3 regions of the Mesorhizobium sp. WSM4844 genome follow, and region 2 is predicted to be linked to each of the others. Evidence: predicted binding sites of a transcription regulator. Region 2 holds the regulator's gene; each other region holds the start of a gene.
What was found. Region 2 encodes PhoB, which activates phosphate uptake and scavenging genes when phosphate is short. Its sites were predicted from a motif close to TGTCATNNANCTGTCAT; they were not measured.
Positions count from the first base shown of each region.

Region 1: the regulator PhoB is predicted to act here: its motif matches at 6,109-6,125, upstream of AC0L2A_RS21950 (RNA degradosome polyphosphate kinase).
Region 3: the regulator PhoB is predicted to act here: its motif matches at 4,521-4,537, upstream of phnC (phosphonate ABC transporter ATP-binding protein).

Region 1 covers NZ_JBVVQB010000030.1:12,571-23,050, forward strand. The annotation lists gene fumC (class II fumarate hydratase) at 1-1,026, shown strand, start outside; gene AC0L2A_RS21935 (DoxX family protein) at 1,150-1,572, shown strand; gene AC0L2A_RS21940 (DoxX family protein) at 1,724-2,146, shown strand; gene ppx (exopolyphosphatase) at 2,210-3,745, opposite strand; gene AC0L2A_RS21950 (RNA degradosome polyphosphate kinase) at 3,745-5,946, opposite strand; gene AC0L2A_RS21955 (zinc-finger domain-containing protein) at 6,266-6,511, shown strand; gene AC0L2A_RS21960 (FAD-dependent monooxygenase) at 6,527-7,762, shown strand; gene AC0L2A_RS21965 (amino acid ABC transporter ATP-binding protein) at 7,985-8,788, opposite strand; gene AC0L2A_RS21970 (amino acid ABC transporter permease) at 8,810-9,967, opposite strand; gene AC0L2A_RS21975 (amino acid ABC transporter permease) at 9,972-10,480, opposite strand, start outside.
Region 2 covers NZ_JBVVQB010000036.1:31,147-41,626, reverse strand. The annotation lists gene AC0L2A_RS24280 (PstS family phosphate ABC transporter substrate-binding protein) at 1-269, shown strand, start outside; gene pstC (phosphate ABC transporter permease subunit PstC) at 389-1,777, shown strand; gene pstA (phosphate ABC transporter permease PstA) at 1,770-3,383, shown strand; gene pstB (phosphate ABC transporter ATP-binding protein PstB) at 3,396-4,211, shown strand; gene phoU (phosphate signaling complex protein PhoU) at 4,247-4,954, shown strand; gene phoB (phosphate regulon transcriptional regulator PhoB) at 4,971-5,660, shown strand; gene AC0L2A_RS24250 (ROK family protein) at 5,792-7,039, opposite strand; gene xylF (D-xylose ABC transporter substrate-binding protein) at 7,306-8,346, shown strand; partial or broken gene AC0L2A_RS24240 (sugar ABC transporter permease) at 8,487-9,805, shown strand; partial or broken gene AC0L2A_RS24235 (ATP-binding cassette domain-containing protein) at 9,899-10,480, shown strand, end outside.
Region 3 covers NZ_JBVVQB010000030.1:31,976-42,455, forward strand. The annotation lists gene phnE (phosphonate ABC transporter, permease protein PhnE) at 1-1,470, opposite strand, end outside; gene phnE (phosphonate ABC transporter, permease protein PhnE) at 1,475-2,449, opposite strand; gene phnD (phosphonate ABC transporter substrate-binding protein) at 2,524-3,432, opposite strand; gene phnC (phosphonate ABC transporter ATP-binding protein) at 3,593-4,450, opposite strand; gene AC0L2A_RS22040 (DapH/DapD/GlmU-related protein) at 4,670-5,287, opposite strand; gene phnL (phosphonate C-P lyase system protein PhnL) at 5,284-5,991, opposite strand; gene phnK (phosphonate C-P lyase system protein PhnK) at 5,994-6,770, opposite strand; gene AC0L2A_RS22055 (alpha-D-ribose 1-methylphosphonate 5-phosphate C-P-lyase PhnJ) at 6,767-7,678, opposite strand; gene AC0L2A_RS22060 (carbon-phosphorus lyase complex subunit) at 7,675-8,787, opposite strand; gene phnH (phosphonate C-P lyase system protein PhnH) at 8,789-9,400, opposite strand; gene phnG (phosphonate C-P lyase system protein PhnG) at 9,400-9,864, opposite strand; gene phnF (phosphonate metabolism transcriptional regulator PhnF) at 9,988-10,480, shown strand, end outside.

The DNA.
Region 1 (10,480 bases), on a different contig from region 2:
GGGTCGAAGAAACCGGTGCATCCCAACGACCACGTCAATATGAGCCAGTCGTCGAACGATACCTATCCGACGGCCATGCACATCGCCTGCGCCGAGCGCATCGTGCACGATTTGTTGCCGGCGCTCAGGCATTTGCACGCCGCGCTGGAGACCAAGACCAAAGCATTCGCCCACATCGTCAAGATCGGCCGCACCCACACGCAGGACGCGACGCCCCTCACCCTTGGCCAGGAATTTTCGGGCTATGCCGCGCAGGTCGCCTCCTCGATCAAACGCATCGAGATGACGCTGCCCGGCCTGCAGGAACTGGCGCAAGGCGGCACGGCCGTCGGCACCGGCCTCAACGCGCCGGTCGGCTTTGCCGAGAGAGTGGCGGATCGCATCGCCGCGATCACCGGCATCGCCTTCGTCACCGCGCCAAACAAGTTCGAGGCGCTGGCGGCGCATGATTCCATGGTGTTCTCGCATGGCGCCATCAACGCCTGCGCCGGCGCCCTGTTCAAGATTGCCAACGACATTCGTCTGCTCGGCTCCGGCCCGCGCTCCGGCCTTGGTGAACTGTCGCTACCGGAAAACGAGCCCGGTTCGTCGATCATGCCGGGCAAGGTCAATCCCACCCAGTGCGAGGCGATGACCCAGGTCTGCATCCAGGTGTTCGGCAACAATGCGGCCGTGACCTTCGCCGGCAGCCAGGGCCATTTCGAGCTCAACGTCTACAACCCGCTGATGGCCTACAATTTCCTGCAGTCGGTGCAACTGCTCGCCGACGCCTCCATCTCGTTCACCGACAATTGCGTCGTCGGCATCGAGGCGCGGGAAGACAATATCAAGGCCGCCCTCGACCGTTCGCTGATGCTGGTGACAGCACTGGCGCCGACCATCGGCTACGACAACGCCGCCAAGATCGCCAAGACCGCTCACAAGAACGGCACAACCCTGCGTGAGGAAGCGCTTGCCACCGGGCTGGTCAGCGAAGCCGACTACGACCGCCTGGTTCGGCCAGAGGAGATGACGCATCCGGGATGATCTTGCGCTGATCGCAAAAACTTTACTGCGGTGAACAATCTGTAACCAAATCTGCATCTTTGGTGAACAGTCGCCCTGCTCTATGTGGGTGGGCACCACAACCCCTCCCGGAGAGAGCCCATCATGTCCACCAACACGACCGTTGCCGGTTCCGGCACCGTATCCAATGCCTCAGGCAGCATCCTGCTCGGCCGTATCCTGCTTTCGGTCATCTTCGTGCTTTCCGGTTTCGGCAAGCTCACTGCGATCGCCGGCACCGCCGGTTACTTCGGCAGCATGGGTCTGCCGATGCCGACCGTGACGGCGATTGTCGTCGGGCTGCTCGAGCTGCTCGGCGGCCTCGCCATCCTCATCGGCTTTCAGACCCGGATCACCGCCTGGGTGCTGGCAATCTTCACCGTCGCCACGGGATTGGTCGCCCACACCGGCTGGGCCGATCAGATGCAGATGATCAGCTTCATGAAGAACCTGGCGATTGCCGGCGGCTTCCTCGTGCTGGCTTCCTCGGGCGCCGGCGCCTATTCGGTCGACGGCAAGCGCGGCTGAAGCGGTCCAGAAACCACTTGCAGCAAGGGGCGCGGAATTTTCCGCGTCCCTTTTTCGTTGTCGGTTTATGCCCGTCGATCAGCCGGCCGGACTTTCTGCTAGGATGAGGTGTCGGGGTGAAGCCAACCGCCGCCGACGTCGGAGGTGACCAATGCCGCGCGATGCGCTGCTTCTGCTTTCGCGGCTGCTGCTCGCCGCTCTATTCGTTCCGTCCGGCTTTCACGCGCTTACCGACATTGCTGGCACATCGGGCTATTTTTCCGGCCTTGGCCTGCCGCTGCCGACGCTCGCAGCCTGGGCGACGGGGCTGTTCGAATTGATCGCCGGACTGCTCATCCTCGTCGGCCTCAAGACGCCGATCGCGGCGCTCCTGCTTGCCGCTTTCTGCATCGCGGCAGGCTTCATCGGCCACTATGGCCAGGGCGGCGACGATCCGACGCTGACCTTCATGCATTCGCAGATGCTGATGAAGGACATCGCGCTATCGGGCGGTTTTCTGGCGCTGGCAATGGCAGGCGCCGGCGCCTACTCGATCGACGGGCGGATGCTTCGGATCGGCGCTGAAACGACTTGACCGACACAACTGCCGGACTGAGCCGAATTATTTGACCGAGCCGAATTACTTGACTGAGCCAGACTACTTGGCTGGCATAGTGGGGCCGCCCTCGACCGCCAGCACCAGCCGGCGATTGGTGACCCTCGCCAGCTGCGCCAGTCGCCCGGCCGGCCGCTCGCCGTAAAGGTCGGCCAGCGACGCCGGCAGCACCAGCGCCAGCACGCCATTGCCGCGCCTCTCCCATTTCAACCGCGGCATGACGCCCGGCATTGCCGCCGTCAGCAGGTAGACGACGCGCATCACCGCGGCCAGCACACGGGCGCGCTCGATATAGCGCGGCGTTGCCAGTGCCTTGATTTCCGGCGCGATCGATTCGTTGAAGACGCCATCATGACGGTAGGCGTTGGCCAGCGCCAGGAAGGCGCGGCCGGGATGGTCGACGCCGATGAAGGAGGCGTGGGCAATGATGTTGAGCGATTGCTTGCCGCGATATTCGGGATGCGCGCGCCAGCCGATGTCGGCAAGCAGGCAGGCGGCCTGGCGGTAGCGCGCCTCGTCGACCGTCTCCTCGATGCCGAAGGCGGCGAAGGTCTTGCCCGTCCACTCGACAAGCTCATGCGCGTGGGTGACCGAGCGCGAACGCAGCCGGGCGAGTTCCTCCGAGGCCGAGATCAGCGGATCCGCCTTCTGCTCGGCTTTGTCGAGCAGCGAATAGAGAAAGCCCTCGCGCACGCCCAGCGCCGAGACGATGATCTTTGACGGCTGCATCGCCGCCATGATCTCCTGCAGCACGATGGCGCCATAAGGCAGCAGCGAGCGGCGGTTCTTCGAGACGCCTTCGATACCCCTTATCTTCTCGATCTCGCCCTTGGCGACCTGCTTGAGGAAGTTCGCAGCGCTGTCGATGCCGATCTCGTAATGGTGCATGACGCTCAGCGGATAGCTGGTCATTTCCATGTACAGCCGAGCGAGGTTTCGCCAGGTGCCGCCGACGGCATAGAACGGCCTGCCCTGCCCGCCTTTCAGCAGCCTTGCCTTCGCGAGTTCGTCGCGCGCTATCTTTGCCGCCTGGGCCAGTGAGTTCTTGGCCATGTCCTGCAGGCGCAGGCCACCCAGCGGCAGCGTAATGCCGTCGCCGATTGCCTCGCCATCGACGTCGACCAGTTCGAGGCTGCCGCCGCCGAGGTCGCCGGCGATGCCGTTGGCCGGGTGGAAGCCGGAAATGACGCCAAGCGCGGAATAGTGGGCTTCCTGGCGCCCGCTCAGCACCTGGACCTCGGTCTTGAGCACATCTTCGGCGCGGTGGATGAAATCGGGGCCGTTGACCGCCTCGCGGGCGGCGGCGGTCGCCAGCACATACATATGCTCGGCGCCGGCCTGCTCGGACAGCGCACGGAAACGCCGAAACTCCTCCATCGAACGGGTCACCGCCTCGGGATCGAGCTTTCCGGTCGAGACGATGCCGCGACCGAGGCCGGCCAGCATCTTTTCGTTGAACAGCGTGGTTGGCGAGCGCGCCAGCCCCTCATAGACGACAAGCCGGATCGAGTTCGACCCGATGTCGATGATGGACAGCGGTCGGCGGTCCTGAAGCCGGCCCTGGGACGTTGAAATCATCAGCCGGTCGCTGCGGCGTTTTTCTTGCGGCGCTTGAACTGCGCGATGCGCTTGGGCGCATGCGATTTCAGCGCATCGCCGCGTCCGGAGAGGCTCGGATTGGTCATGAAATATTCCTGCGCGTTGAACGGTTCCTCGCCCTCCTCGAGCGTGGCGCGCCGGGAGGTTCCGTCAGCCAATACGTCGAAACTTTGCTGGTTGTCCATGATGTTGCCCAGCATGATCTGGCCGAGGACTTGTTCATGCACCGTTGGATTGGTGATCGGCACCATGGTTTCGACGCGGCGGTCGAGATTGCGCGGCATCAAATCGGCCGATGAGATGTAGACGATCGCCCCGTCCGACGGCAGTCCATGGCCGTTGCCGAAACAATAGATTCGGCTGTGTTCGAGGAAGCGGCCGACGATCGACTTGACCCTTATGTTTTCCGACAGGCCCGGCACTTGGGGCCTCAGGCAGCAGATGCCGCGCACGACGAGATCGATCTCGACGCCGGCGCGGCTGGCGTCATAGAGCGCATCGATGATGATCGGGTCGACCAGCGAATTCATCTTCATCCAGATGCGGGCCGGCCTGCCCTCCAGCGCATGGCCAATCTCGTCCGAAATGTGCTTGAGGATGCGCTTGCGCAGCGTGAACGGCGAGATGGCCAGCCGCATCTCCTCGGTCGGCTCGGCGTAGCCGGTGATAAAATTGAACAGCTGGGCGACATCGCGGGCGATTGTCGGAGCGGTGGTGAAGAAGGACAAGTCGGTGTAGATGCGCGCGGTGACCGGATGGTAGTTGCCGGTGCCGAGATGCACATAGTTGCGCAGCTTGCCGTCCTCGCGCCGCACCACCAGCGACATTTTCGCGTGGGTCTTCAGTTCGAGGAAGCCGAACACGACCTGAACGCCGGCGCGCTCGAGGTCGCGCGCCCAGCGGATGTTGGCTTCCTCGTCGAAACGCGCCTTGAGCTCGACCAGCGCGGTCACCGACTTGCCGGCCTCCGCCGCGTCGACCAAAGCGCGCACGATCGGGCTGTCGTTCGAGGTGCGATAGAGCGTCTGCTTGATCGCCACCACTTCGGGATCGGCCATCGCCTGGCGCAGGAACTGCACCACCACGTCGAAGGATTCGTAGGGGTGATGAACGATGATGTCCTTCTCGCGGATGGCGGCGAAACAGTCGCCGCCGTGCTCGCGGATGCGTTCGGGAAAGCGCGGATTGTAAGGCTTGAATTTGAGATCGTCGCGGGCGATGGCGACGATCTCGGAAATCTGGCTGAGCGCCAGCGGACCGGTGAGCACGCTGATCCGGCTCGACGAGACGCCAAGCTCGCCGGCGACGAACTCGCGCAGTTCGGCCGGCATCAGCTTGTCGAATTCGATGCGGATGACCGAGCCGCGACGACGCCGTTTCAGCGCCGTCTCGAACAGGCGCACGAGATCCTCGGACTCCTCCTCGACCTCGATGTCACTGTCGCGGATGATGCGGAAGGTACCGGAGCCCTTGACCTCGTAGCCGGGGAACAGCTTGCCGATATAGAGGCCGACCGCTTCTTCCAGCGGAATGAAGCGGACATGATGCTTGCGGTCAGGCAAGCGGATGAAGCGCTTCAGCGCCACCGGCAGACGCAACAGCGCGCTCATCTCCTCGCCATTCCTGCGGTGGCGCAGTTGCAGCGCCATCGAGAAGCCGAGATTGGGAATGAACGGGAACGGATGCGCCGGGTCGATCGACAGCGGTGTGAGCACCGGAAACACCTGCTCCTGGAAATGATCCTCGAGCCAGGTCTTCTCGTCCTTGGTCAGCCCATCGCGGCTGATGCTCTCGATGCCTTCCTTGTCGAGCAGCAGCATCAGAGCGGATAGGCTGTTCTGCTGGTCCTCCTGCAGGCGCTCGACCTCGCGCAGCAATTGTTCCAGCTGTTGTTCGGGGGTGCGGCCGTCCGCGCTCTTCAGCGTGATGCCTTCGCGAACCTGGCCGGCGAGACCGGCGACACGGACCATGAAGAACTCGTCGAGATTGGCGGCCGAAATCGACAGGAAGCGGACCCGCTCGAGCAGCGGATGGTTGGCGTTCAGCGATTCTTCGAGGACGCGGCGGTTGAATTGCAGCCAGGAAAACTCGCGGTTGACGAACCGATCCGGGTTGCCGCCCTCTGGGCTCGCCACCTCGACAGTGGTGAATTCGCTCTGCACCGGCTTTAGTTCGTTCATGGTTCCTGCTCGTTTCGCACCCGCTGGCCACAGCGTCGCGCGTCTTTGCGGACGCGCAAAAGGACGCTCCCGCCACTTAAGCTACGCATGATCCCCAGCAAAACCGAATTCGGTTTCGGGGCCATGCCTTAACCGGCTTAGCTTATCCTGTGACAGGCTTTTACGACAGTTTGATTTCATCGATCTTGCAAAGAGACTGCTTATGATCCAGATGCAATCCAGGTACAGCGCGGCGCGTCCTTTGGACGCGCAAAGGGACGCGGTGGAATTTTGATTTTGCACATGATCCGGGGTCATGCGGCAAATATAGGAGACGACGATGGCAGGCGGTTCCATTCCCCATTTCCAGAACGATGCGGGTTATGCGGCGATCGACATCGGCGTCAAGGAATTCATGTGCACCGGCGCCAACCCGCCTTTCGACCATCCGCATGTGTTTCTCGACATGGGCGACGACAATGAAAAGGTCTGCCCCTATTGCTCGACGCTTTATCGCTATTCGCCAAAGCTGAAGGCGACGGAAACGCAGCCTGCCGGATGCCTCTATATCCACCAGGCCGCCTGACGCGCACACCATCCGATGGACGACACCCGGTCCCGGCAGGTCGTTATCGCCGGAGCCGGCGTCGCCGGACTGACCGCGGCACTGGCGTTTTCCGAGCGCGGCTATCTGGTGCGGCTGTTCGAACAGGCGCCGCGCCTCGAAGCGGCCGGCGCCGGCATCCAGCTCTCACCCAACGCGACGCGCATCCTTCGCCAGCTCGGCGTGCTCGACCGGCTGTTGCCGGCGGCGGTGCGGCCGGAGGCCGTCGTGCTCAAGGACGCCGCCACGCTGCGTGAGCTGGCGCGGGTACCGCTTGGCGAAGCGGCCGAAAGGCGCTGGCAGGCGCCTTATCTCGTCGCTCATCGGGCTGACCTGCAAGATGCACTGATGGCGCGCCTTGCCGAACGGCCGGACATCAGTCTCGTCACCGGCGCGCGCGTCGGCGGCATCGCCACAGGACCGCGCCATGCCACGGCAACAGTCGAGATTGCCGGCAAGACAGTCGAAGCCGGCGGCTTTCTGCTGATCGGCGCCGACGGCGTCTGGTCGGCGATCCGGGCTTTTGGCGGGTTTGCGGCCAAAAGCCGGTTTTCGGGCGAGCTTGCCTGGCGCGCTACGATCAGTGCAGACAGTGTCGCAGGAGAAGCCCTTGCGGCGGTCGGCGCCGCCAATTGCGTGACCACCTTCCTGCATCCCGGCTTCCACCTCGTCGCCTATCCGGTCAGCAACGGCACGGCGTTCAACCTGGCTGCCTTCACCAGGGGCGAGATCATCGCCGAGCGCTGGTCGGGCCACGCCGACCCCAATATCCTCCTCAGCGCCATGCGTGGCACGGCGGCAGCGCTGGGCCGGCTTGCCGAGGATGCCGGCCCGTGGACCGCGTGGCCGATCCATACGGTCGACCAGGCACAGCCATGGACGACGCCCGCCGGCATCGCGCTGATCGGTGATGCGGCGCATGCAATGACGCCGTTCGCGGCGCAGGGGGCGGCGATGGCGATCGAGGATGCCGCAACCCTTGCCGGCTTTGTCGCTGCCGCGCCCGCCGATCCGTGGGGCGCGCTTGCCGCCTGGGAGAAGATGCGCCGCCCGCGTATCGCCAAGGTCTCCCGCCGCGGGGCGGTCAACCGGCTCGCCTGGCATGCAGCGGGGCCGGTGGCCGTCGCGCGCAACCTGTTCCTGAAGTGGCGCTCGCCGGAAAAGCTCGCGGCCGATCTCGACTGGCTCTATGGCTGGCGGCCGGACACTCTACAGTTTAGCTCGTCGACGTAGCGATCCTTCCCACCCCCCTCTGTCCTACCGGACATCTCCCCCGCAAGGGGGGAGATTGGCCGTCACTGCGGCCTTCGCCAATCTCCAACGTTGCAGCAGTGAGCGGAGCGCCGAAGCTGCTGATCTCCCCCCTTGCGGGGGAGATGGCCGGCAGGCCAGAGGGGGGTGCTGTCCCTCTAACATCAAAGACTTACGGTCTGCGCAGCTGCGCAGCGACAGCGCTCAGTGCAGGATTTGCGACAGGAACAGTTTTGTGCGCTCGTGGCGCGGATTGTCGAAGAACTCGGCTGGCGTGTTCTGCTCGACGATCTGGCCCTGGTCCATGAAGATCACCCGGTTGGCGACCTTGCGTGCAAAGCCCATCTCGTGGGTGACGCAGAGCATGGTCATACCCTCTTCGGCGAGGCCAACCATCGTCTCCAGCACTTCCTTGATCATTTCGGGATCGAGCGCCGAGGTCGGCTCGTCGAACAGCATGATGCGCGGATTCATGCACAACGAGCGGGCGATGGCGACGCGCTGCTGCTGGCCGCCGGAAAGCTGGCCGGGATATTTGTTGGCCTGTTCCGGAATCTTGACGCGCGTGAGGAAGTGCATGGCGATTTCCTCGGCCTGCTTCTTCGGCGTCTTGCGCACCCAGATCGGCGCCAGCGTGCAGTTTTCCAGGATGGTCAAATGCGGGAACAGGTTGAAATGCTGGAACACCATGCCGACCTCGCGGCGCACCTCGTCGATCTTCTTGAGATCGTTGGTCAATTCCTTGCCGTCGACGATGATCTTGCCCTTCTGGTGCTCTTCCAGCCGGTTGATGCAGCGGATCATCGTCGATTTGCCCGAGCCCGAAGGGCCGCAAATGACGATGCGCTCGCCGCGCATCACCTTCAGGTTGATGTCCTTCAGCACATGGAATTCGCCGTACCATTTGTGCATGGCGATGATGTCGATGGCGACATCGGTGGTGGAAACCTGCATCTTGGCGGCATTGACCTTGATCTCTTCCGCACTGACTGCATTTTCTATTGTCATGGAAGGTTCCCTTTTTTGTTCTTAGCGCTTGTGGCCGGTGTCGAGCCGGCGTTCCGTGAACATCGAATAGCGCGACATGCCGAAACAGAACAGCCAGAAGACAAAGGCAGCAAACACCAGGCCGGACCTGGCCGTTTGCGGCGTTGCCCAGTTGGGGTCGTTAAAATTCTGTTTGACGACGCCGAGCAGGTCGAACATCGAGATGATCGAAACCAGGCTGGTGTCCTTGAACATGCCAATGAAGGTATTGACGATGCCGGGAATGACCAGCTTCAGCGCCTGCGGCAGCACGATCAGGCCCATTTTCTGCCAGTAACCGAGGCCGAGCGAATCCGCACCCTCATACTGGCCCTTGGGGATCGCCTGCAGGCCGCCCCGCACCACTTCGGCCATATAGGCAGCGGCAAACAGCGAAACACCGATCAGCGCACGCAGGAACTTGTCGAAGCTGACGCCGGCCGGCAGGAACAGCGGCAGCATGACGCTGGCCATGAACAGCACGGTGATCAGCGGGATGCCGCGCACCGTCTCGATAAAGATGACGCACAGCATCTTGACGATCGGCATCTTCGAGCGCCGGCCGAGCGCCAGCACGATGCCGAGCGGCAGCGACACGGCAATACCGACGAAGGACAGGGTGAGCGTCACCAGCAGCCCTCCCCACAGCGGGGTTTCGACATGCGGCAGGCCGAACACGCCACCAACCAGCAGGATGAAGGCAAAGATCGGCAGCGCCCCGAAGAACAAGATGGCGTTCAGCCCCTTGCGCGGCACCTTCGGGATGAGCAGCGGCACCAGAAGCGCCACGAACAGGATGGCGACCAGGATCGGCCGCCAGCGCTCATCGATCGGATAGCGGCCGAACATGAACTGGCCGAACTTGGCGTTGACGAAGGCCCAACAGGCGCCGGACCAGCCGTCCGGCTGGACGCCGCCCTGTGCCGCCGTTGCGCAAAAGGTACGGTCCGCGCCGGTCCATTGAGCGTTGATGAAGGCCCAACTGATCAGTTGCGGCAGGATCATCGCGACCAGCACGATGCCGATGATGGTCAGGATCGTGTCACCGGTCGACGCAATCAGGTTCTTACGTATCCAGGCGCCCAGGCCGCGCTCGCTTGCAGGCGCCGACTGTGCCAGCGCCATTTCGACGCGGACGAAGGAAAGATCGTGCTCCTGCATGTCGCTACCTCTCCACCAGCGCCATTCTGGCGTTGACCACGTTCATGACCGCCGACGTCAACAGGCTGAGTGCGAGATAGACCACCATCATGATCAGCACGCACTCGATAGCCTGACCGGTCTGGTTCAGCACCGTGCCGGTCGTCGCCGTCAGATCCGGGTAGCCGATGGCGATGGCCAGGGACGAGTTTTTGGTCAGGTTCAGATATTGGCTGGTCAGCGGCGGAATGACGATCCGCATGGCTTGCGGAATGACGACAAGCCGCAGGATCGATCCCGGCCGCAGCCCGAGCGCACCAGCTGCCTCGGTCTGACCCTTATTGACGCCCATGATGCCGGCCCGCACGATTTCGGCGATGAAGGCCGCCGTATAGAAGGACAGCGCCAGGTAGAGCGACAGGAACTCCGGTTTGACCTGAAAGCCGCCAGTCAGGTTGAAGGTCGATTGCTTTGGATAATCGAAGCTCAGCGGGAAGCCGCTGAGCGCGTAGGCCAGCAACGGCAAGCCGATGA
Region 2 (10,480 bases):
TGCAGGGCCACAAGGTCGACGGCGTCGAGCCGACTTTCGAGAACATCGCATCCGGCGATTACGGCGTTTCCCGCTCGCTCTTTGTCTATGCCAAAAAAGAGCATGTCGGTGTCATCCCCGGCATGCAGGAGTTCATCGCCGAGTACACCTCGGATGCTGCATGGGGTCCTGATGGTTATCTGGCCGACAAGGGCCTGATCCCGCTGCCGGACGCCGAGCGCGCCAAGTCGGCCGAAAACGCCAAGGCCCTGAAGGGCATGGGCTCCTGATGTTTCGGGGTCCGAGCCTACCGCTCTGACCCCTCATATCCTAAAGCACAAAGCGCGGGATCTTAGGTCCCGTGCTTTGAGCCGGTGAATGACCGGCGGTCGAGGGGACGTCCCGAATCATGGTCGGTTATCTCGTTGTTCTTCTGGTGGTTCTGGCCGCTGCTGCCTATTGGCTCGGCCGGACCCGCGCTATTGCCAGCGTCAATGGCGACGTCGCGCGACTGCATTCGCTGCCTGGCCAGCATGGCATGTTTCTGGCGCTTTTTGCTGCCGGTCCCGCGCTGCTTGCGATCGTGTTGTGGTCGCTGGTGACGCCGGGAATTGAATCGTCGATCATTGCCGACCGCTTCGCCTCTGAGTTGTCGGGAATGGGCGTCCCGCAGGTCGAAGCTTTCATCCGCGACGCTCGCGCGATGGCCTTTGGCGGGCTTGTCGGCTTCGCCGACCCCACGAAAGAGGCGGCCGCCGCCCTCTACAAATCGGTCCATGCGACCAGCACCTGGATCATCTGGACCGTCGCACTCGTGCTTTCCGCGTCCGGATTTTACTGGGCCTATTCACGCATCGCACAGGCCTACCGGGCGCGCCACGTGGTCGAGCGCGTTCTTCGCGCATTCTTGATCGCCTGTTCGGTGGTCGCGATCCTGACGACGATCGGCATCGTCCTGTCGCTTATCTTCGAGTCGCTGCGGTTCTTCCAACAGGTGCCGTTCTACAAGTTCCTGTTCGGCACGCATTGGTCGCCGCAGAGCGCCTTCACCGGCGCGGGAGCGGAGGCCGGGGCGGTCAACGAGGACATTTTTGGCATGGTGCCGCTCTTTGCCGGCACGTTGCTCATCACCTTCATCGCCATGCTGGTGGCTGCGCCTATCGGGCTGATGGCGGCGATCTACCTTTCGGATTACGCCTCCAAAAGCGTCCGCGCGGTCGCAAAGCCGGTTCTGGAAATCCTCGCCGGCATTCCGACCGTCGTCTACGGCTTCTTCGCCGCGCTGACGGTTGCGCCCTACTTCCGCGGTATCGGCGAAAGCCTGGGCCTCAACGTCGCATCTGAATCCGCGCTCGCCGCCGGCGTGGTCATGGGTATCATGATCATTCCCTTCGTTTCCTCGCTTTCCGACGATGTGATCAACGCCGTTCCGCAATCCCTGAGAGACGGTTCTGCCGGCCTCGGCGCGACCAAGTCGGAAACCATCCGCAAGGTGGTCCTTCCCGCTGCCCTTCCGGGCATCGTTTCGGCGATGCTGCTTGCCGTCAGCCGCGCAATCGGCGAAACGATGATCGTGGTCATGGCGGCGGGGCTGGCGGCAAACCTCACAGCAAATCCGCTCGAAGCGGTCACCACCGTGACCGTGCAGATCGTGACGCTGCTTGTGGGCGACCAGGAGTTCGACAGCGCCAAGACGCTTGCAGCCTTCGCACTCGGCCTGGTGCTGTTCTGCATCACGCTTACCCTCAACATCGTCGCTTTGCGCGTCGTCCAGAAATACCGAGAGCAATATGACTGATGCGATCTCGTCATTCGGCGCCGTCGGACGGCCGGTCAGCATTCATACCGACGACGCCGCGAAGGCGCGGCTGAAGGGCCGCTACCGCACCGAAACGTGGTTCAAATGGCTCGGCGCTGCAGCTGTCGCGTTGGCCGGCTTGTTCCTTGTGCTGCTCCTGTCGACGATCGTCACGCAGGCGATTCCGGCGCTGCGGCAGAACTATGTGACGCTGCCGATCGATCTTTCAGCGGCCAAGGTCGACCCGGCGAAACTCGATGAAGTGAACTACGACGCCATCGCTCAGGAAGCGCTTACGGCAAAATTTCCGGATGTGACGAGCCGCCAGGACAAGCGCCTGCTGCGCGGGCTGATTTCCACCGGCACAGGCGTGTTCCTGCGCAAGGATATTGCGGCTGATCCGGGGATGCTCGGAGGAACGGTGGACTATGCGGTTCCACTCGACGATTTTGCCGACCTCTATCTCAAGGGTTTGCTTGCCGACGTCGGTTCGGACGAAGCGATTTCGACAAGCGTCACGCCTTCGGGAACCAGCGGCGACATCGATCTGACCTTCGGCGACGATGCCATGCTGGCGCTGGCGCGCGGCCATGGTGCGACCGAGGGCGAAAACGGCATGTTTACGCTGACGAGCGGCGCGTCGTCGCTGCTGGTCGCGTTCAATGGCGGCACGGTCAAGCTGACCGCGCTGTCGCCTGCGGCCAACGGCACGGTGATCGCAAAAGGCACGGTGATCGAGGCGCTGGACAGCACGGCGCCCGCCGCGAGCGGCCAGGCATTCCTGCGCGTCATCGAGACGCCGGAAGCATCGCGAAAGATTTCGGACAAGGTGATCGTCTGGCTCGACACGCTGAAGAGCGCCGGCCTGATCGAAAGCCGGTTCAACTCGATCTTCTTCTTCACCGGCGCAAGCCGCGAGCCGGAATTGGCCGGTGTCTGGGGCGCGGTCGTCGGATCGTTCCTGACCATGATCGTAACCCTCGCCATCGCCTTCCCGATCGGCGTTTCAGCGGCGATCTATCTTGAGGAATTTGCGCCCAAGAACCGGCTGACGACGATGATCGAAGTGAATATCAACAATCTGGCGGCGGTGCCTTCGATCGTCTTCGGCCTGCTTGGACTTGCCGTATTCCTGAATTTCTTCGGCATGCCGCGCTCAGCCCCGGTGGTCGGCGGCATGGTGCTGGCGCTGATGACCCTGCCGATCATCATTATCGCCTCGCGCGCTTCGCTGCGTGCCGTGCCGCCGTCGATCCGCGAGGCGGCGCTTGGCATCGGAGCGTCCAAGGTCCAGACCGTGTTCCATCACGTCCTGCCGCTGGCGATGCCGGGCATCATGACCGGCACCATCCTCGGAATGGCGCATGCGCTCGGCGAAACCGCGCCGTTGCTGATGATCGGCATGGTCGCCTTCATCGTCGACATTCCCGGCGGCTTCACCGATCCCGCAACGATCCTGCCGGTGCAGATATTCATGTGGGCGGATTTCCCGGAAGCGGGGTTCCAGCAGAAGACTTCGGCGGCGATTTTGATTTTGCTGGTGTTTTTGGTCATCATGAATGCCATCGCGGTGATACTGCGCAGGCGCTTCGAGCGGCGCTGGTAAGGAGTAGAGGATATGAACATCATGACGGAAGCCGGCGTCGAGCAGAAACTGAGCAGCGCAACCAACGCCCCTTCGATCAAGATGAAGGGCGAAAAGGTCTCCGTTCACTACGGCGAGAAGCGAGCACTGTTCGACGTCGATCTCGATGTCCGCGAGCATCAGGTGACGGCGTTGATCGGCCCATCGGGCTGCGGCAAGTCGACGTTCCTGCGTTGCCTGAACCGAATGAACGACACCATCGATATCGCGCGGGTGAGCGGCAAGATCACGCTCGACGGCGAGGATGTCTACGACCCGAAAATCGATGTCGTCGAGCTGCGAGCTCGCGTCGGCATGGTGTTCCAGAAGCCGAACCCGTTTCCGAAGTCGATCTACGAAAACGTCGCCTACGGTCCGCGCATTCACGGCCTGGCCAGGACCAAGGCCGAGTTGGACGGCATCGTCGAATCGAGCCTGAAGAAGGCCGGCCTGTTCAACGAGGTCAAGGATCGCCTACTCGAGTCGGGAACCGGTCTGTCCGGCGGACAGCAGCAGCGTCTGTGCATTGCGCGCGCCATCGCCGTGTCGCCGGAAGTGATCCTGATGGACGAGCCCTGTTCGGCGCTCGATCCAATCGCCACCGCCCGCGTCGAGGAACTGATCGACGAACTGCGCCAGAACTATACGATCGTCATCGTTACCCATTCGATGCAGCAGGCGGCGCGCGTGTCGCAACGCACGGCGATGTTCCATCTCGGCTACCTAGTCGAGGAGGGCGCGACCGACAAGATGTTCACCAACCCCGACGACAAGCGCACCCAGGACTACATCACCGGCCGGTTCGGCTGAGCGGTCCGGCGAATTTCGAACACGAGGACAGCACCATGGGTGAACACACCGTCGCATCTTTCGACGAGGAACTGGAGCACATCGACCGGCTGATCCGCGACATGGACGAGCTCGCCGCCGCAATGGTCGCAGCCTCGATCCGCGCGTTGCTTGCGTCGGACAATGCGATGGCGCAGCGCGTCGTCTCGGACGACGCCATCATGGATGCGCGGCAGCGCGAACTCGACGACAGCGCCATCACGCTGATCGCCAAGCGGCAGCCGATGGCGCAGGATCTGCGCGCCGTGGTTGGCGCAATCCGCATGGCGGGCGATCTCGAGCGCATCGGCGACCTGGCCAAGAACATAGCCAAGCGGGTCAGCGCAGTCGGGCAGAGCGCGACGCCGCGGAATCTGTCGCACGGTATCGATGCGATGGCGGATCTCGTTCTTGTGCAGCTCCGCGGCGTGGTCGAGCACTATGTGTCGCGCGATGCCGGCGCGTTGAAGGAACTGCGCGCCGACGACCAGAAGATCGACGTGAAATACACGGCGGTTTTTCGCGAGCTCCTGACCTACATGATGGAGGATCCGCGCAACATCACCGCCTGCACGCACCTTCTGTTCTGCGCCAAGAATCTCGAGCGTATCGGCGATCACGTCACCAACATCGCCGAAAACGCCTACTTTGTCGTGACCGGGCAGCAATTGCCGGCGGATCGCCCGAAGCTCGACGAAACGACGATGTCGGCGCCGGCGACATGACAGGAGTGACCGGCCGATGATCGCGCCGCGCATCATGGTGGTGGAGGATGAAGAGCCGCTGGGCGTCCTCCTCCGTTACAATCTTGAATCCGAAGGCTATCAGGTCGAGGTGGTGACGCGCGGCGACGAGGCCGAAATCCGGCTGCAGGAAAACGTGCCCGATCTTTTGGTGCTCGACTGGATGGTGCCGGCGGTTTCCGGCATCGAGCTTTGCCGGCGGCTTCGGGTGCGCCCCGAAACCGAGCGGCTGCCGATCATCATGCTGACCGCGCGCGGCGAGGAGAGCGACCGGGTGCGCGGCCTTTCGACCGGAGCCGACGACTATCTGGTCAAGCCGTTCTCGACACCGGAATTCATGGCCAGGGTCAAGGCGCTGCTGCGCCGCGCCAAGCCGGAAGTGCTGTCCAGCGTGCTCAAGGTCGGCGACATCATGCTCGATCGTGAATCGCACCGGGTCTATCGCAAGAAGAGCGAGATCCGGCTCGGGCCGACCGAATTCCGGCTGCTCGAATTCATGATGCGGCACCCGGGTCGGGTCTTCTCGCGCAGCCAGTTGCTCGACAATGTCTGGGGCGAGACGATCTACATCGACGAACGCACTGTGGACGTCCATGTCGGCCGGTTGCGCAAGGCGGTCAACAATGGTCGCATGCCCGATGTCATCCGCACCATCCGCGGCGCCGGCTATGCGATCAGGGAAGACTAGCTGATACCTGCGCTTCCGGCGTACCCAAAAGTACGCTCCGCTCCGGTTCTCGGAACCCACCATTCTCGACTCGGCCTGACCTGTATCTCAACACACCCCAAGTCGCGACCCGGGAGTCCCTGCCTTCGGATTCAAGCCACGTTCTTTCCGACCGAGCCGGCTCGTGCCTGGATGCTCGGCGCGAAAATCTCCTGATCGACGAAGCTCAGCGCCCGCATGGCGCAGCCTTCGCGGATCAGCGGCAACTCGTTCGGCTCGGTGTCGAAGGAAATCGAACCCGAATGCTGGCCGCCGGCGGTCTGGGCGATAGCCTCGCGCAGCGCCGGCTCGATCAGGTCGAAGGCGGCAGCGCTGGCGCCGACCATGGCCACCGGCGCCGGATCGATCAGCGCAAACAGGCTGCCGAGCCCGAAGCCGAGCGCCTCGCCGGCCTTGCGGTAGGCTTCGCGCTCCGGTCCGTCCGTCTCGCGCGCCCGGGCCGCCAGTGCCCGCATCTCGGCGTCGCTGACATCGGCGACTGGCTCGGCGTTCTCGCTCAACAGCCTTGCGTTGCGCCAGATGGCGTAGTTGCCGGCATAAGCCTCGACGCAGCCGCGCCGCCCGCAGCGGCAAAGCGCGCCGCCCGGCCGATGGATCATGTGGCCGAATTCGCCGCCCGAGGAGTGGGTGCCGGTGAACAACTCGCCCTTCAGCACCAGCCCCATACCGATGCCGTGCGAGAGCAGGATGGCGATGAAATCGTCGCGGTAGCGATCCGGGTGGCGCCAGCGTAGCGCCACGGCCATCATGTTGCAGTCGTTCTCCATGATCGCCGGGATGCCGAACTCCCGTTCCAGAATGTCGGCGAAGGCGATGTTCGTCTGCGGCGTGATCGGCGACCACAACATGGCGCGCGCGTGGGAATCGGTGATGCCCTGGATCGCCAGCGCGATGCGGGCGACGCTTTGGACATCGAGGTCGGGATCTTCGAGCCGGCGCCGGACGATGGCGACACATTCGCCGATCAGCGCGTCGCGCGACATGGTCAGCGTGTCCAGCCGGCGCTGTTCCTCGGCGACCACTTGTCCGGCATAATCGATGACGGCGACCGACAGGAAATTCAGCGACAACACGACGGCCAACACCGCAGCGGCTTGCGGATTGAGGCTGAGGCCGACCTGCGGCCGGCCGCGTTTCAGCGAAACCGTCTCGCTCGCCTTGCTCTCGGCCAGGATGCCTTCCTGGATCAGGTCGGCAGAGATCGCCGATATGGTCGAATGGCTGAGGCCGGTGGTCGCGGCGATCTCGGTCCGCGACGGCTGGCCTGCCCGGCGCACGGCCGAAATCACCATCGCCCGGTTGCGCCGGCGCAGATCGTCATGACGGATTCCCACCGACATTTTTTACGTCCTCCCTAATGCCGCGGCCGCTCATGAATCGGAAGCCGTCGGTAATGTCCGACAAATACTGGCAGAAGCGGAGGGGGCTGTCATTATTTATTCCGAGCCTCGAAAAAAAGCCCGACAGGACGTCAAAATCCATCAGAATTGGTGTTGACAGTGCTTCGGCGTTGGACCAGTATTTTTTCGAGGCTCGAAAAAATAGAGCCTTTGTGCCGGCCTTCGGGCCAGTTGGTCGCGCCCTACGCGGCGCAGGGAGGAATATCATGAAGAGATTCGCAGCCGCCATTCTGGCGGGGGTCGCCATGTCGCTGACGCTCGCGTCGGCCGCGCAGGCCAAGGACAAGGTCATTGGCGTTTCGTGGTCGAACTTCCAGGAAGAGCGTTGGAAGACCGACGAAGCGGCCATGAAGGCGGCGATCGAGGCCGCCGGCGACAAATATATCTCCGCTGACGCACAGTCCAATCCCGGCAAGCAGCTGACCGACGTCGAAAGCCTGATCTCGCAGGGCGCCAACGCGCTGATCATCCTTGCGCAGGATGCCTCGGCCATCGGTCCGGCGGTGCAGAAGGCGCTGGACGAAGGCATTCCGGTCGTCGGCTATGACCGGCTGATCGAGAACAAGGACGTGTTCTATCTGACCTTCGACAACCAGGAAGTCGGCCGCATGCAGGCCCGCGAAGTGTTCAAGGTGGCGCCGGAAGGCAATTACGTCTTCATCAAGGGCTCCGGCGCCGACCCGAATGCCGATTTTCTGTTCGCCGGCTCCATGGAAGTGCTCAAGGATGCCATCGACAGCGGCAAGATCAAGAATGTCGGCGAGGCTTATACGGACGGCTGGCTTCCCGCCAACGCCCAGAAGAACATGGAACAGTTCCTGACCGCCAACGACAACAAGGTCGATGCGGTGGTTGCCGCCAATGACGGCACCGCCGGTGGCGTCGTCGCGGCGCTGACGGCGCAAGGCCTGGCCGGATCCGTCCCGGTTTCGGGCCAGGACGGCGACCATGCCGCGCTGAACCGCATCGCGCTCGGCACACAGACCGTATCGGTGTGGAAAGACGCGCGCGAGCTCGGCAAGAACGCCGCCGAGATCGCCTCGCAGCTGGCCGACGGCAAGCCGATGACAGACATTGCCGGCGTCAAGGATTTCACCACGCCGGGCGGCAATGTCGTCAAGTCGCTGTTCCTGACGCCGATTGCCATCACCAGGGACAATCTCAACGTCGTCATCGACGCCGGCTGGATCAAGCAGGAAGAGGTCTGCGCCGGCGTAGCGGCGGGCACCGTCCCGGTCTGCAACTGATCCGCCTTCGCCAAAAAACCTGAAACGCCGCGGCTTCACGCCGCGGCGTTTTTTTCAAAAGAGTTGTTTTTCCGCGTCTCGCGGGTAATTTCTAGGCTGCTTCCGGCATCCGCGGCAGACGGCAACGGTGGGAGGACATCATGACCGACACGACTTCCAACACGCCGGTTGCCGATCGGGCGCGTGAATCCGAGCTCAGCCCCTTCGGCCGCTTCCTCAAGGCAACCGAGCTCGACATACGCATGCTCGGCATGGTCGGCGCGCTGCTGATCATCTGGGTTGGAATCCACATCCTGTCGGGTGGGCTTTTCCTCACGCCGCGCAATCTCTGGAACCTGTCGGTGCAAACTTCCTCGGTCGCGATCATGGCGACCGGCATGGTGCTGGTCATCGTGATGCGCAACATCGATCTTTCGGTCGGCTCCGTCGAAGGCGTGATCGGCATGGTGATGGGCGTTGCGCAGGCAGAATTCCTCATCCGCGTCATGGGATTCCAGCTTGGAAATCCCTGGATATGGGTCATCGCATTGGCCGCCGGCGTGGCGCTCGGCCTCATGATCGGCGCGCTTCAGGGCTTCATCATCGCCTATCTCGAGGTTCCGGCCTTCATCGTGACGCTGGGCGGCCTGCTGATCTGGCGCGGCATGGCGTGGCTGATGACGAGCGGGCGCACCGTCGCGCCGCTCGATGCCACGTTCCAGCTGATGGGTGGCGGGCCGCGTGGCTCGATCGGGGCGACCGCGAGCTGGATCGTCGGCATTCTCGCCTGTGTGGCCGTCGCCTTGATGCTGCTCAACGGCCGGTCGCAGCGCAAGCGCTTCAAGTTTCCGTTGCGCCCGGTCTGGGCGGAGAGCCTGCTTGGTGTTGTCGCCTGCGCCGCCATCCTCGGCGCCGCCTGGATCGCCAATTCCTATCCCTGGCCGATCGGCATCGTGCGCCAATACGCCCAGCGGAACGGCATCACCATCCCCGAAGGCGGGCTGTTCATCGCCCATGGCATCGCCATACCGGTGCTGATCGCGGTCGCAGTCGGCATCGTCATGACCTTCATCACCCGGCGCACCCGTTTCGGCCGCTACGTCTTTGCCATCGGCGGCAACCCGGAAGCGGCGGAACTCGCCGGCATCAACACGCGCTGGGTGACCATGAAAGTGTTCATGATCATGGGCGTTCTGGCCGCGATCAGCGCGGCAATTGCTTCGGCCCGCCTCAATGCGGCGACCAATGCGCTGGGCACGCTGGACGAACTCTTGGTCATCGCAGCAGCCGTCATCGACGGCACGTCGCTGGCCGGCGGCTCCGGCACGGTGCTCGGCGCCATGCTGGGCGCGCTTCTGATGCAGTCGCTGCAGTCCGGCATGGTGTTGCTCGGCATCGTTCGCCGCTTCAGAGCGTCGTCGTCGGCGCCGTGCTGGTCGTCGCCGTCTGGCTCGACACAGTCTACCGCAAGCGGGTCTGAGCATGATCCCGAGCCGAAGGTCCGCGTCAGCGAAAAGTGGACATCCGTTTCGGTCCAGCATCATGCTCGGCAAAACCATGGAAAGGAACGATCATGGCTGACACGACTGCTCCCACGCCACTGATCGATATGCGCAACATCTCGATTGCCTTCGGCGGCATTCGCGCCGTCGACGTCGATCGACCTTTTCCCGGGCGAGGTCGTGGCGCTGCTCGGCCACAACGGTGCGGGAAAGTCGACGCTGATCAAGATCCTGTCCGGTGCCTACAAGCGCGATTCGGGCCAGATCTTCGTCAATGGCGAGGAGGCTTCGATCGCCAATCCGCGCGACGCCAAGAAATACGGCATCGAGACGATCTACCAGACGCTGGCGCTCGCCGACAATGTCGACGCCGCCGCCAACCTGTTCCTCGGCCGCGAGCTGATGACCGGCTGGGGCACGCTCGACGACGGCGCCATGGAGGCCGAGGCGCGCAAGGTGATGGGCAGGCTCAATCCCCGCTTCCAGCGCTTCAAGGACCCGGTGGTCAAGCTTTCTGGCGGCCAGCGGCAGTCGGTGGCGATCGCGCGCGCCATCCTGTTCAACGCCCGCATCCTGATCATGGATGAGCCGACGGCGGCACTGGGGCCGCAGGAAACGGCGCAGGTCGGCGAACTGGTCATGCAGCTCAAGGC
Region 3 (10,480 bases), on a different contig from region 2:
GCGGAGATAGCTGGAGATGCTGTCGAAGACAAAAACGACAAGCAGGATCAGCAGAACCATGTAGAAAACATTGGCCCAGTTGGTGTTGGTGCGCATGGCCTCCCACAATTTCAGGCCGATGCCGCCGGCGCCGACAGCGCCGATGATCGTCGCTGACCGGGTGTTCGATTCCCAGAAATAGAGGGATTGGCTGAGGAATACCGGCAGAACCTGGGGCAGCACGCCGTAGCGCTGCACCATTGCCGGGGTGGCGCCAACCGAGCGGATGCCCTCGCGCTGCTTGTCGTCGATGTTTTCCAGCGCCTCGGAATAAAGTTTGCCCAGGGTTCCGGTGTCGGTGAAGAAGATAGCCGACATGCCGGCCAGCGGCCCAGGACCAAAGCCGCGCGTAAAAAACAGCGCCCAGATCAGCATGTCGACCGAGCGCAGGAAATCGAAGAAGCGCTTTGTCACCTGGTTGGCTATGCGGCTCGGCGTGACGTTGCGCGCAGCCAGGAAGGCGAGCGGAAAGGCGACGATCGAGGCCAGCACGGTGCCGACAAAAGCCATGACGATGGTCTGCAAGAGTTTCAGCCAGACGTCGCCGTGCTGCCACTCGGCGTTGTTCAAAATGTTGTCCCAGGCGAGCGCCGCGTTTGACCGCGCCGGGTCGATGCGAGCCCCGGCGACGATCAGTGAAGCGACCTCGCTGAACGGCTTTCCCCAGAATGGCGAGTTCGTGTCGAACACGAAATTGGCCCAGCCGAAGAAACGTCGCCAGGCGACCACCTCGTCGTTCTGCACCTCAGCGCGGCCGAGAAATCCGAACGAGACATAGGCTGTCGAGCCTGGCCTGCGTTGCTCGATCCAGCCGGGCAGCGGTGTGCGCGGTGTCACAGAACTGCCCTTGGCGATGTCAAAAACGACGGTTTCGGCGCCGCGCGTCACGGTGACCAGGTTTGGCGTGACGGCGATCTGGCCATTGCCAAGGGTGACGGTCGCCGCCACGACGGCGTTTTCGCGCACCGTTTCAGGCACCGCAGGAGCGGATTGGCCCGAGGGGGCGGCCGGCTTCTCGGCAGTTGGCGCACCAGGCGCCATGAACGAATCCTGCGACGACTTGTTGGTCGCGACCGCCGGTGCCGGCACTGCCTCGACCTGCCGCTCGATGATGGCCATCTGCTTGGCCACCCAGTCGGGATCTGGGTTGGATCCCAGCTTGGAGAAGCGGGAGTAGTCGATTGTCAGATGATTGTCCTTGAATTCGATGTCGGGCCGGATTTCGTAAGAGACCCAGTCGGCGAGATAAGCGCCGGCAAGGTTCCAGTTCGCCTTTTCGAGAACTCCGGCGACCGAGAAGAACCACGCGCAGTAGAAGGTGTAGAGAATGCAAAGAAGGATGCCGATCGGGGTGGCGTAGCGCTTCCACGGCGAGCGCCGGAAAGCGTCCGGGTGGCGAGCGGCGACGTCGTTGATGGCATCGGCATTCATTGCTTTACTCTCCGCGCCCGTAGGCGAACGCCTGCCGGCCGACAAGACGATGTCTTAGCCATGCCGAAAGCTGGTCGACGGCGACAATCGTGCAGAACAGCAGGAAGACGATGGCGATGGTCTTGGCCTCATGGCCCCGGCCGATCGAAAGACGCAGGGATTCGCCGATGCCGCCGGCGCCGACGGCGCCAAGTATGGTCGAAGCGCGCACATTGATCTCGAAGCGGAGCAGGAAATAGCTGATGAAGTTGGGCAGGACCTGGGGCACGATGCCAAACCACACCCGCTCGACCCAATTGGCGCCCACGGCGCGCAAGCCTTCCTCAGGCTTCATGTCGGCATTTTCGACGACTTCGAAGAACATTTTTCCGAGCGCGCCGACGGTATGGATGCTGACCGCAATGATCGCAGGAATCGGCCCTAGCGAGAAAATCGCCAGAAAAAAGCCGGCAATGACAATTTCCGGAAAGGCGCGGACAATTTCAAGGAAGCGGCGGGTAGCGAAACGGAGCCAGCGGCTGGCCGTGATATTGCCTGCAGCGAGGAAGCAGAGCAGGAAACCGAATGTGGCGCCCACCAGCGTCGAAAACAGGGCGATGTTCAGCGTCTCGGCCATCCGGTGGAAATACTCCGGAATGTAAATGCCTTGGGTCAGGTAGACCCGGCCTTCCGGGTAGTCGAACTTGAGGCTGCCGTCGTCATAGGGGGACGGCAGGTCGAACAGTGCGCGCACCGGGTCGAACCAGTCGCGCGGCTTCAGCTCGGCGAAAAAGTCGGCGACGTGGGGAAGGCGGTCGAAGAACTTTCCGGCGTTGGTTTCGTTGGCGAACCAGAGCGAGCCGGAGAGTGCAAGAAACAGGAAAACCAGGCCGCCGATCGTGTAAAGGCGCCGGCGGGCGGCAAGATCGCGCCAGTGCCGCTCGACGGTGGCTCCCTCCGGTGAAAGCGCGGGCGCGCGGTAAATTTCGGTCGCACTCATCGATAGATCCCCGGCCCCTGATGCGGCAACGCCGCCGGCGGCACGTGGCCCCGGCGGCGTTGTGGCAGTTTGCCTTACGAGCCGATCTTCGCCTTACGGGCGTCGATGATCGGCTGGTAGAATTCTGGGGTGACCGGTGAATAGCCCTTGTAATCGCCGCCTTGTATCGCCGAGAAACAGGCCGGATCGGTTTCCGGAAGCTTGGTCAGGAAATCGGTGATCTTCTGCTTGGCGCCGGCGTCGATCGACGTACGCAATACCAGCGGGCCGTTCGGGATCAGCGGCGACTGCCACAGTTCGACGAGGTCATCCATCTTCAGGACGCCCTTGTCGACCATCTTGCGCAGATTGCCCGAGCTGTAGCCGTCGTTGAAGTCGCCGACGCCGGAGGCCCAGGTGGTGCCGGCATCGAAGGTGCCCTTCAGGACTTCAAGGACGAGCTGTTCATGGCCGCCACCGAAACCGGTCGACGCGAAGTAGCTCTTCACATCCATGCCGATGTCCTTGGGCAGTGACGTGACCGGGATCAGGTAACCAGAAGTCGAATCGGGATCGGCGAAACCGAGTTTCTTACCCTTCATGTCGGCGAGCGTCTTGATGCCCGAATCAGCACGCGCGACCATGACCGCACGGTAGCCGGTCGAGCCGTCGGTCTGGATCGTCGTCAGGATCGGTTGAACCGCGTCCTTGTTTTCGAGATAGACCTTGGCATAGGCCGAAGCGCCGAGCTCGGCAAAGTCGAGCGTGCCGCCGAGCAGGCCCTGGATGACGCCGTCGTAGTCGGCGGCCGGGAACAGCGAAACTTTTTCGACGCCGAGGACTTGCTTGATGTGGTCGGCAAAGCACTGGTAGTTGCGCAGGCGGTCGGCTTCGTTCTCGCCGCCCAAAATGCCGACGCGGAATTCCTTCAGATCCTGTGCCTGAACCGCGCCCACCGCCATGGTGAGGATGGAAACGGCACCGAAGAGTATTTTTCTAAACATTTCGCGTCTCTCCTGTTGGTTCCGGCATCGCGCCGGCAGCGTTCGAATTTTGACGGCGCTTTTTTATGCCCGGCCTTGATGCGGACTGGCGGTCCAGGCGCTCTTTCGTCGTCTGCTTTCGTATACTCGTATACCGGTATCCACTTGCCGGATCGTCGACCTAGTAGCCGGGAAATGCCGGCTCGAGCGGTCCGGCGGATGCGGCGATCTTTTGCTTGATGGCGACGCTGGTCGAGGTGATCGCCTCGGAGATTTCGCCGCCATTGCTGTCGGCGCCATAGACCATGCGCACGGCCTCGCGGTTGAGCTCTTCGGGCGGACCGTCGAACACCACCTTGCCGGCGGCCATGCCGATGATGCGGTTGCAATAGTTGCGCGCCGTATCCAGCGTGTGCAGATTGGTGACCACGGTGAGGCCCTCGCGCAGATTGATGTCCTGCAGCGAATCCATCACCACCTTGGCATTGAGCGGGTCGAGCGAGGCGATCGGTTCGTCGGCGAGGATGACTTTCGGCTGCTGCATCATGGCGCGGGCAATCGCCACGCGCTGCTGCTGGCCGCCGGACAAGGTGCCGGCCGGCTGCAGCGCCGTGCGGGCGATGTCGAGGCGTTCGAGCGCCGCGATCGCCTCGGCCCGTTCCTCGCGGGAGAAGACACCGAGCAGATTGACAATTGTCGAGCGGTGATTGAGCCGGCCGAGCAGCACATTGGTCAGCACGTCGAGGCGCGGCACCAGGTTGAATTGCTGAAAGATCATGGCGCAGTCGCGCTGCCAGCGCCTGAGCAGCGAGCCGCGCAGGCTGGAGACTTCGGCGCCGTCAAAGAAAATCGAGCCCTGGCTGGGATCGATGAGGCGGTTGATCATGCGCAAAAGCGTCGACTTGCCTGCACCCGAGCGGCCGATGATGCCGACCATCTGGCCTTGAGGGATCGAGATGTCGACATTGCTGACGGCGGTGTTCCTGCCAAACCGTCGGGTGACGCCGCGGATTTCGAGCGTGGCTGAGGTTGCTGACATAGGCAAGTTCCAGTCCAGTCGCGTTTCGAAGGTCTGTTAACCTTGGCTAGCGCAGCCGCGTGAAACCGCGGTGTCGGATTGATGTCAGTTTTGTTACCGTCCACAGGCTGAAGGGGGCGAGCCGGCGGCGGCAGTTCGATCAAGTGGTGAATGGTGAATGGTGAATGGTGACAAGGACGGCTTCTCTGCCGCCATTCACTATTGACCATTCACCATTCACTAACCGCCATGCTTCTCCAAAAACGCCTCCGCCGATAACTGGCGAAAATCGTCGAGCGCGGCGCGCAGGCGGGCGTGGTCCCAATCCCACCAGGCAAGTGCCTGATAGCGTTCCGCCGTGCGGCGGTCGAAGCGTTCGCGGATCGGTTTGGCCGGCACGCCGCCGACAATGGTGTAGGGCGCCACGTCCTTCGACACCACGGCGCCGGCACCGACAGCCGCGCCGTCGCCGACGCTGACGCCGGGCAGGATGGTCGAGCCGTGGCCAAGCCAGGTGTCGTGGCCGATGGTGACCCGTTTGGCGCGGCGCTGGGCAAAGAATTCGCTCTCGTGCTCGGCATCGTCCCAATAGTCCGAGGCGCGATAGGTGAAATGGTGCAGCGTCGGCCGCCAGGTCGGATGGTTGGTGGCGTTGATGCGCACGCTGGCGGCGATGTTGGCGAATTTGCCGATCGTCGCGCACCAGGCGCTGCAGTCCTGCATCATGTAGGAATAGTCGCCGAGCGTACTTTCCGAAAGCCGGCAGCGTTCGGCGATCTCGGTCCAGCGGCCGAGCGTCGAGTTGTCGACTTCCGCTGTCTCGTGGACAAGCGGCGTTTCCGACAGTTTTCTGGTCATGCGGCGATTTTCCCGGCGGCAAAAGCGGTCACGTCGATGACGCGGTCGGCCACTGCCTCGCGCACGTCGTGGTCGTGGAAGATGCCAAGCAGGGCGACGCCGGCCGCCTTCTTGGCCGCGATCAGCGCAATCACCACGTCGCGGTTGCTGGCGTCGAGCGAAGCGGTCGGCTCGTCGAGCAGCAGGATCGGGTGCTCGGTGATGAAGCCGCGCGCGATGTTGACGCGCTGCTGCTCGCCGCCGGAAAAGGTCGCCGGCGGCAGTGCCCAGAGCTTTTCCGGCAGGTTGAGTTGCGCCAGCAAGGCGCGTGCCTTGCCGCGCGCGACCTCGCGGTCCTCGCCGCGCTCGACCAGCGGTTCGGCGACGACATCCAGCGCCGAGACGCGCGGCACTGTGCGCAGGAACTGGCTGACATAGCCGATCGTCAGCCGGCGCACGGCAAGCACGGTGCGTGGGCTGGCCGTCGCCAGATCGATGAGCCCGTCCTCGTGCTGGACGATGATCTGGCCCGCATCGACGGCATAGTTGCCGTAGAGCATCTTCAGGATCGAGCTCTTGCCGGCGCCGGAGGGGCCGCCGAGCACGGCACATTCGCCGCTCCTGATCGAGAACGACACGCCGGCGACGACCGGCAGTTTGATGCCGTCACGCAGATGCATGGTGAAGCTCTTGGCAACATCGGAGACGACGAGCGGGGTTGCCATGATCACACCTGCAATATCGAAGAAACGAGAAGCTGGGTGTAGGGCGCGCGCGGATCGTCGAGCACGCGGTCGGTGAGACCGCTTTCGACGACGCGGCCGTCCTTCATCACCATCATACGTTGCGACAGCAGACGCGCCACCGCAAGGTCGTGGGTGACGACGATCGCCGCCAGGCCGAGATCGGTGACCAGGCCGCGCAACAGGTCGAGCAGGCGCGCCTGCACCGAAACGTCGAGGCCGCCGGTCGGCTCGTCCATGAACACCAGCCGCGGCCCGGTGACGAGGTTGCGGGCGATCTGCAGGCGCTGGCGCATGCCGCCGGAAAAGGCGCGCGGCTCGTCGTCGATACGGTCCTCGTCGATCTCGACGCGCGACAGCCAGTCGACGGCGGTAGCGCGGATTTTGCCATAGTGGCGATCGCCGACCGCCATCAGCCGCTCGCCGACATTGGCGCCGGCCGAAACCGTCATGCGCAGCCCGTCGGCGGGGTTCTGATGGACAAAACCCCAGTCGGTGCGCATCAGGAAGCGGCGCTCGGCCTCGCTCATGCGGTAAAGCTCGCGGAACTGGCCGTCGCGCATGCGGTAGCTGGCGGTGCCGGAGCTCGGCAGCAATCTGGTCGACAGGCAGTTGAGCAGCGTCGTCTTGCCGGATCCGGATTCGCCGACCACTGCCAGCACCTCGCCCGGCCACAGGTCGAAGCTGACGTTCTCACAACCAATGCGCGAACCGTAGAACTTGGACAGCGCGGAGACGCGCAGCAGCGGCTCGTCGCTCATTGCGCCGGCTCCGTTTTTTCCAGGGCAGGAGGGGTTTCAGGCGCAAGGTGGCCGCGATGGCCTTGCTCGCGCCGCTTCTCGCAATGGTCGGTATCGGAGCAGACGAACATGTGGCCGCCATGGTCGTCGAGGATGACCTCGTCGAGATAGACGTTTTCGGCCGCGCACAGTGCGCAGGGCTGGTCGAAGGTCTGCACCTCGAACGGATGGTCCTCGAAGTCGAGGCTGACTACGTCGGTGAAAGGCGGCAGCGCATAGATGCGCTTTTCGCGGCCGGCACCAAACAGTTGCAGAGCCGGCGAACGGTGCATTTTCGGGTTGTCGAACTTCGGCGTCGGCGACGGGTCCATCACGTAGCGGCCCTCGACCTTGACCGGATAGGCGTAGGTGGTGGCGATGCGGCCATGCCTGGTGATGTCTTCGTAAAGTTTTACATGCATGAGGCCGTATTCCTCCAGCGCATGCATTTTGCGCGTTTCCGTCTCGCGCGGCTCGAGGAAGCGCAGCGGCTCGGGAATCGGCACCTGATAGACCAGCACCTGGCCTGCGGTCAGCGGGTGCTCGGGGATGCGGTGGCGGGTCTGGATGATGGTCGCCTTCGCCGTCTCGGTGGTGACGGCGACATTTGCGACCTTCTTGAAGAAGGCGCGGATCGAGACCGCATTGGTGGTATCGTCGGCGCCCTGATCGATGACCTTCAGCACATCGTCCGGGCCGATGATCGAAGCGGTAACCTGGACGCCGCCGGTGCCCCAGCCATAGGGCATCGGCATTTCGCGTGAGGCGAACGGCACTTGGTAGCCGGGAATGGCGATACCCTTGAGGATCGCGCGGCGGATCATCCGCTTGGTCTGCTCGTCGAGATAGGCGAAGTTGTAGGTTGCGATATCGGTCGGTTGTGCGGTCATTCCGCGGCCTCCCTTTTTTCTTCCATCTTGCCGCCGTTTTCGCGGCCGTCGTGCTCGGCGCGCATGCGGCGCACCAGGTCGAGCTCGGCCTGGAAGTCGACATAGTGCGGCAGCTTGAGGTGCTCGACGAAGCCGGTCGCCTGGACATTGTCGGAGTGCGAGATGACGAATTCCTCGTCCTGGGCAGCGGCGACGACATCTTCGCCGAATTCGGTTGCACGAAGCGCCCGGTCGCAGAGCGCCATAGCCATCGCCTTGCGCTCGCTCTGACCGAAGACGAGACCGTAGCCGCGGGTGAATTGCGGCGGCGCCTTGGCCGAGCCCTTGAACTGGTTGACCATCTGGCACTCGGTGACACGCGCAGTACCCAGCGGTACGGCGAATGGCAGCTCCGGCACGTCGAGTTCCAGCTCGACCTCGCCGATGCGAACCTCGCCGACGAACGGATGGTTGCGGGCATAGCCGCGCTGGGTGGAATAGCCGAGCGCCAGCAAAAAGCCCTCGTCGCCGCGTGACAGCGCCTGCAGGCGGATGTCGCGCGCCATCGGGAATTCCAGCGGCTCGCGGGTGATGTCACCGGGGACATGGTCCTGCGGCATGTCGCCATCAGGCTCGATCAGGCCTTCGCGGGCGAGGATGGCGGAGACGCGCGGCATGGCGTCCGCGTCGCTGGCGCGCTGCAGCGGCTCGGCGACATCGCCGCCGGCCGCAAGCTCGGGATCGAGCAACCTATGCGTGTAGTCGAAGGTCGGGCCGAGCAGCTGGCCGCCGGGCAGATCCTTGTAGGTCGCCGACACGCGCCGCTCGACCAGCATGGCCCCGGTGTCGATCGCCCTGGTGTAGCCGAAGCGTGGCAGCGTGGTGCGATAGGCGCGAACCAGGAAGATCGCCTCGATCATGTCGCCGCGCGCCTGAACGATGGCCAGCGCCGCCAATTCGCGATCGTAGAGCGAACCTTCGCTCATCACCCGGTCGACGCCGAGCGCCAGCTGCTCGACGATCTGGTCGAGGCGAAGCGCCGGCACGGAACGGTCGCCGCGGCGGCGGTCGGCGAGCAGGGCGTGGGCGTTGGCAATGGCCGCTTCACCGCCTTTTACCGCGACATACATATCACGCCTCCATCGTCTTGATGCGCGTCGTGCGCGGCAGGCAGGTAACGCCTTCCGGGGTGGCGAGGATAATGTCGACACCACGGGGGAAACGCTGATTGTTCTGCTTCCATTGTTCGACGAAGTGGCGCGGCATCTGCGCCGGCGCGATGGTTGCAGTCTTTTCGATGCCGGGACCTTCGAGCAACAAAGGGGCGCCTGAGACAAGATCGCTGATCTGCAGGATCAGCGTCGTCGAGCGGTCGGGATAGTCCTGGGTGCCTTGTGAAAAGCCGTCGAGCGCCATCATCTCGGCCGGCGTGGCGATCAGCGCGAAATGCGCATCGGCTGGCGTGTGGGCCAGTGGCGCGCCGGTGTGGAAGCCAAGCCAGGACTTTATCGCTGCCGGGGCCTGCAAGACGAGGTCGAGCCAGAGCGGCGTGTCGTTGTCGCACAGCGCCAGCGCGATGGCGCCCGCGGTGGCCGACAGCGGCGCCGGCGGGCGGGCAAAGACCGGCAGAGGCTGCAGGGTGCCCGGCCGCGCCATTGCGTCCATCACGGCGCGGAACACCGTCTGGGCGTCGAACACCGGATCGGCAAAGCCGCCCTTGATCGCCTGGGTTGCGATATCCATCAGTCTTCTCCGCGTACCATGGTGAAGAAATCGACCTTCGTTGCCGCCGTCTCGGCGCGCCGCCGCTCACGTCGGCTGGCCAGTGCGGCCTGCAGCGGCGCAATGAGTTTGCTCTCGACCTCGTTGCGGCGGGTGGGATCCTGCCAGAGCGCGTCGGCGATCGCCGCCAGTTTTGCTTTCTGCTTGTCACGGCCCAGCGCGTAGCAGTGGCCGACTTCTCCCGAGGCAAGCCGCACCGTCGCTCGGGTGACTGTCGCCTCGCCGACGTTGAACGGCGCGCCGCCGCCGCCGATGCGGCCACGCACGGTGACCAGGCCGGTTTCGGGGCCGCGCAGGAGTTCTGCTTCCGAAGGCAGGCCGGCTTTGTTCCAGAGGCGGACGATATCGTCGCCGGTCGATTGCGCCAGCGTCGCCATGACGGCCTTGCGCTCAAGCTGCTGATCACGCGCTTCCTGCCCTCGCATGGTTAACATTTCCTTGCGCTGAAAATTTGTCTATTGATGTAGACAATTATACAAATTATATCTATTTTCTAAAGCGTGTCCATGACGGATGGATGACAGCGCGAAAAAGATCGGGGCAAAGAGATGATCGGTCAGCAGATGGCCAGCAGCTTGGAGCGGCGCAGCGGCGTCGCGCTGTGGCGGCAGATCGCCGACCAGATCCTGCATTCGATTGCCGTTGGCGACTTTGCCGAGAATGCTGCGTTGCCACCGGAAGTTGCACTGGCCGAGCGCTATGGCGTCAACCGCCATACGGTGCGCAGCGCCATCGCCGCACTGGTGCAGGATGGCGTGCTCAGGGCCGAACAGGGGCGCGGCACTTTTGTGCTGTCGCGCAAGCGCCTGTCCTATCCGATCGGCGCCCGCACCCGTTTTTCGGAGGGCTTGCAAGGGCAGGCGTCGGAGCGTCGCAGCGTGCTGCTCGAATCGGCGGTCGAGCCGGCCAGCCGGCGCGTCGCCGAAGGGCTGGGGCTTGCCAGGGGTTCGACTGTCATACGCCTCGAAACGCGCGGTGAAGCCGATGGGCAACCGGTCTCGCGTGCCACCGGCTGGTTCGACGCGGCTCGCTTCGCCGGCA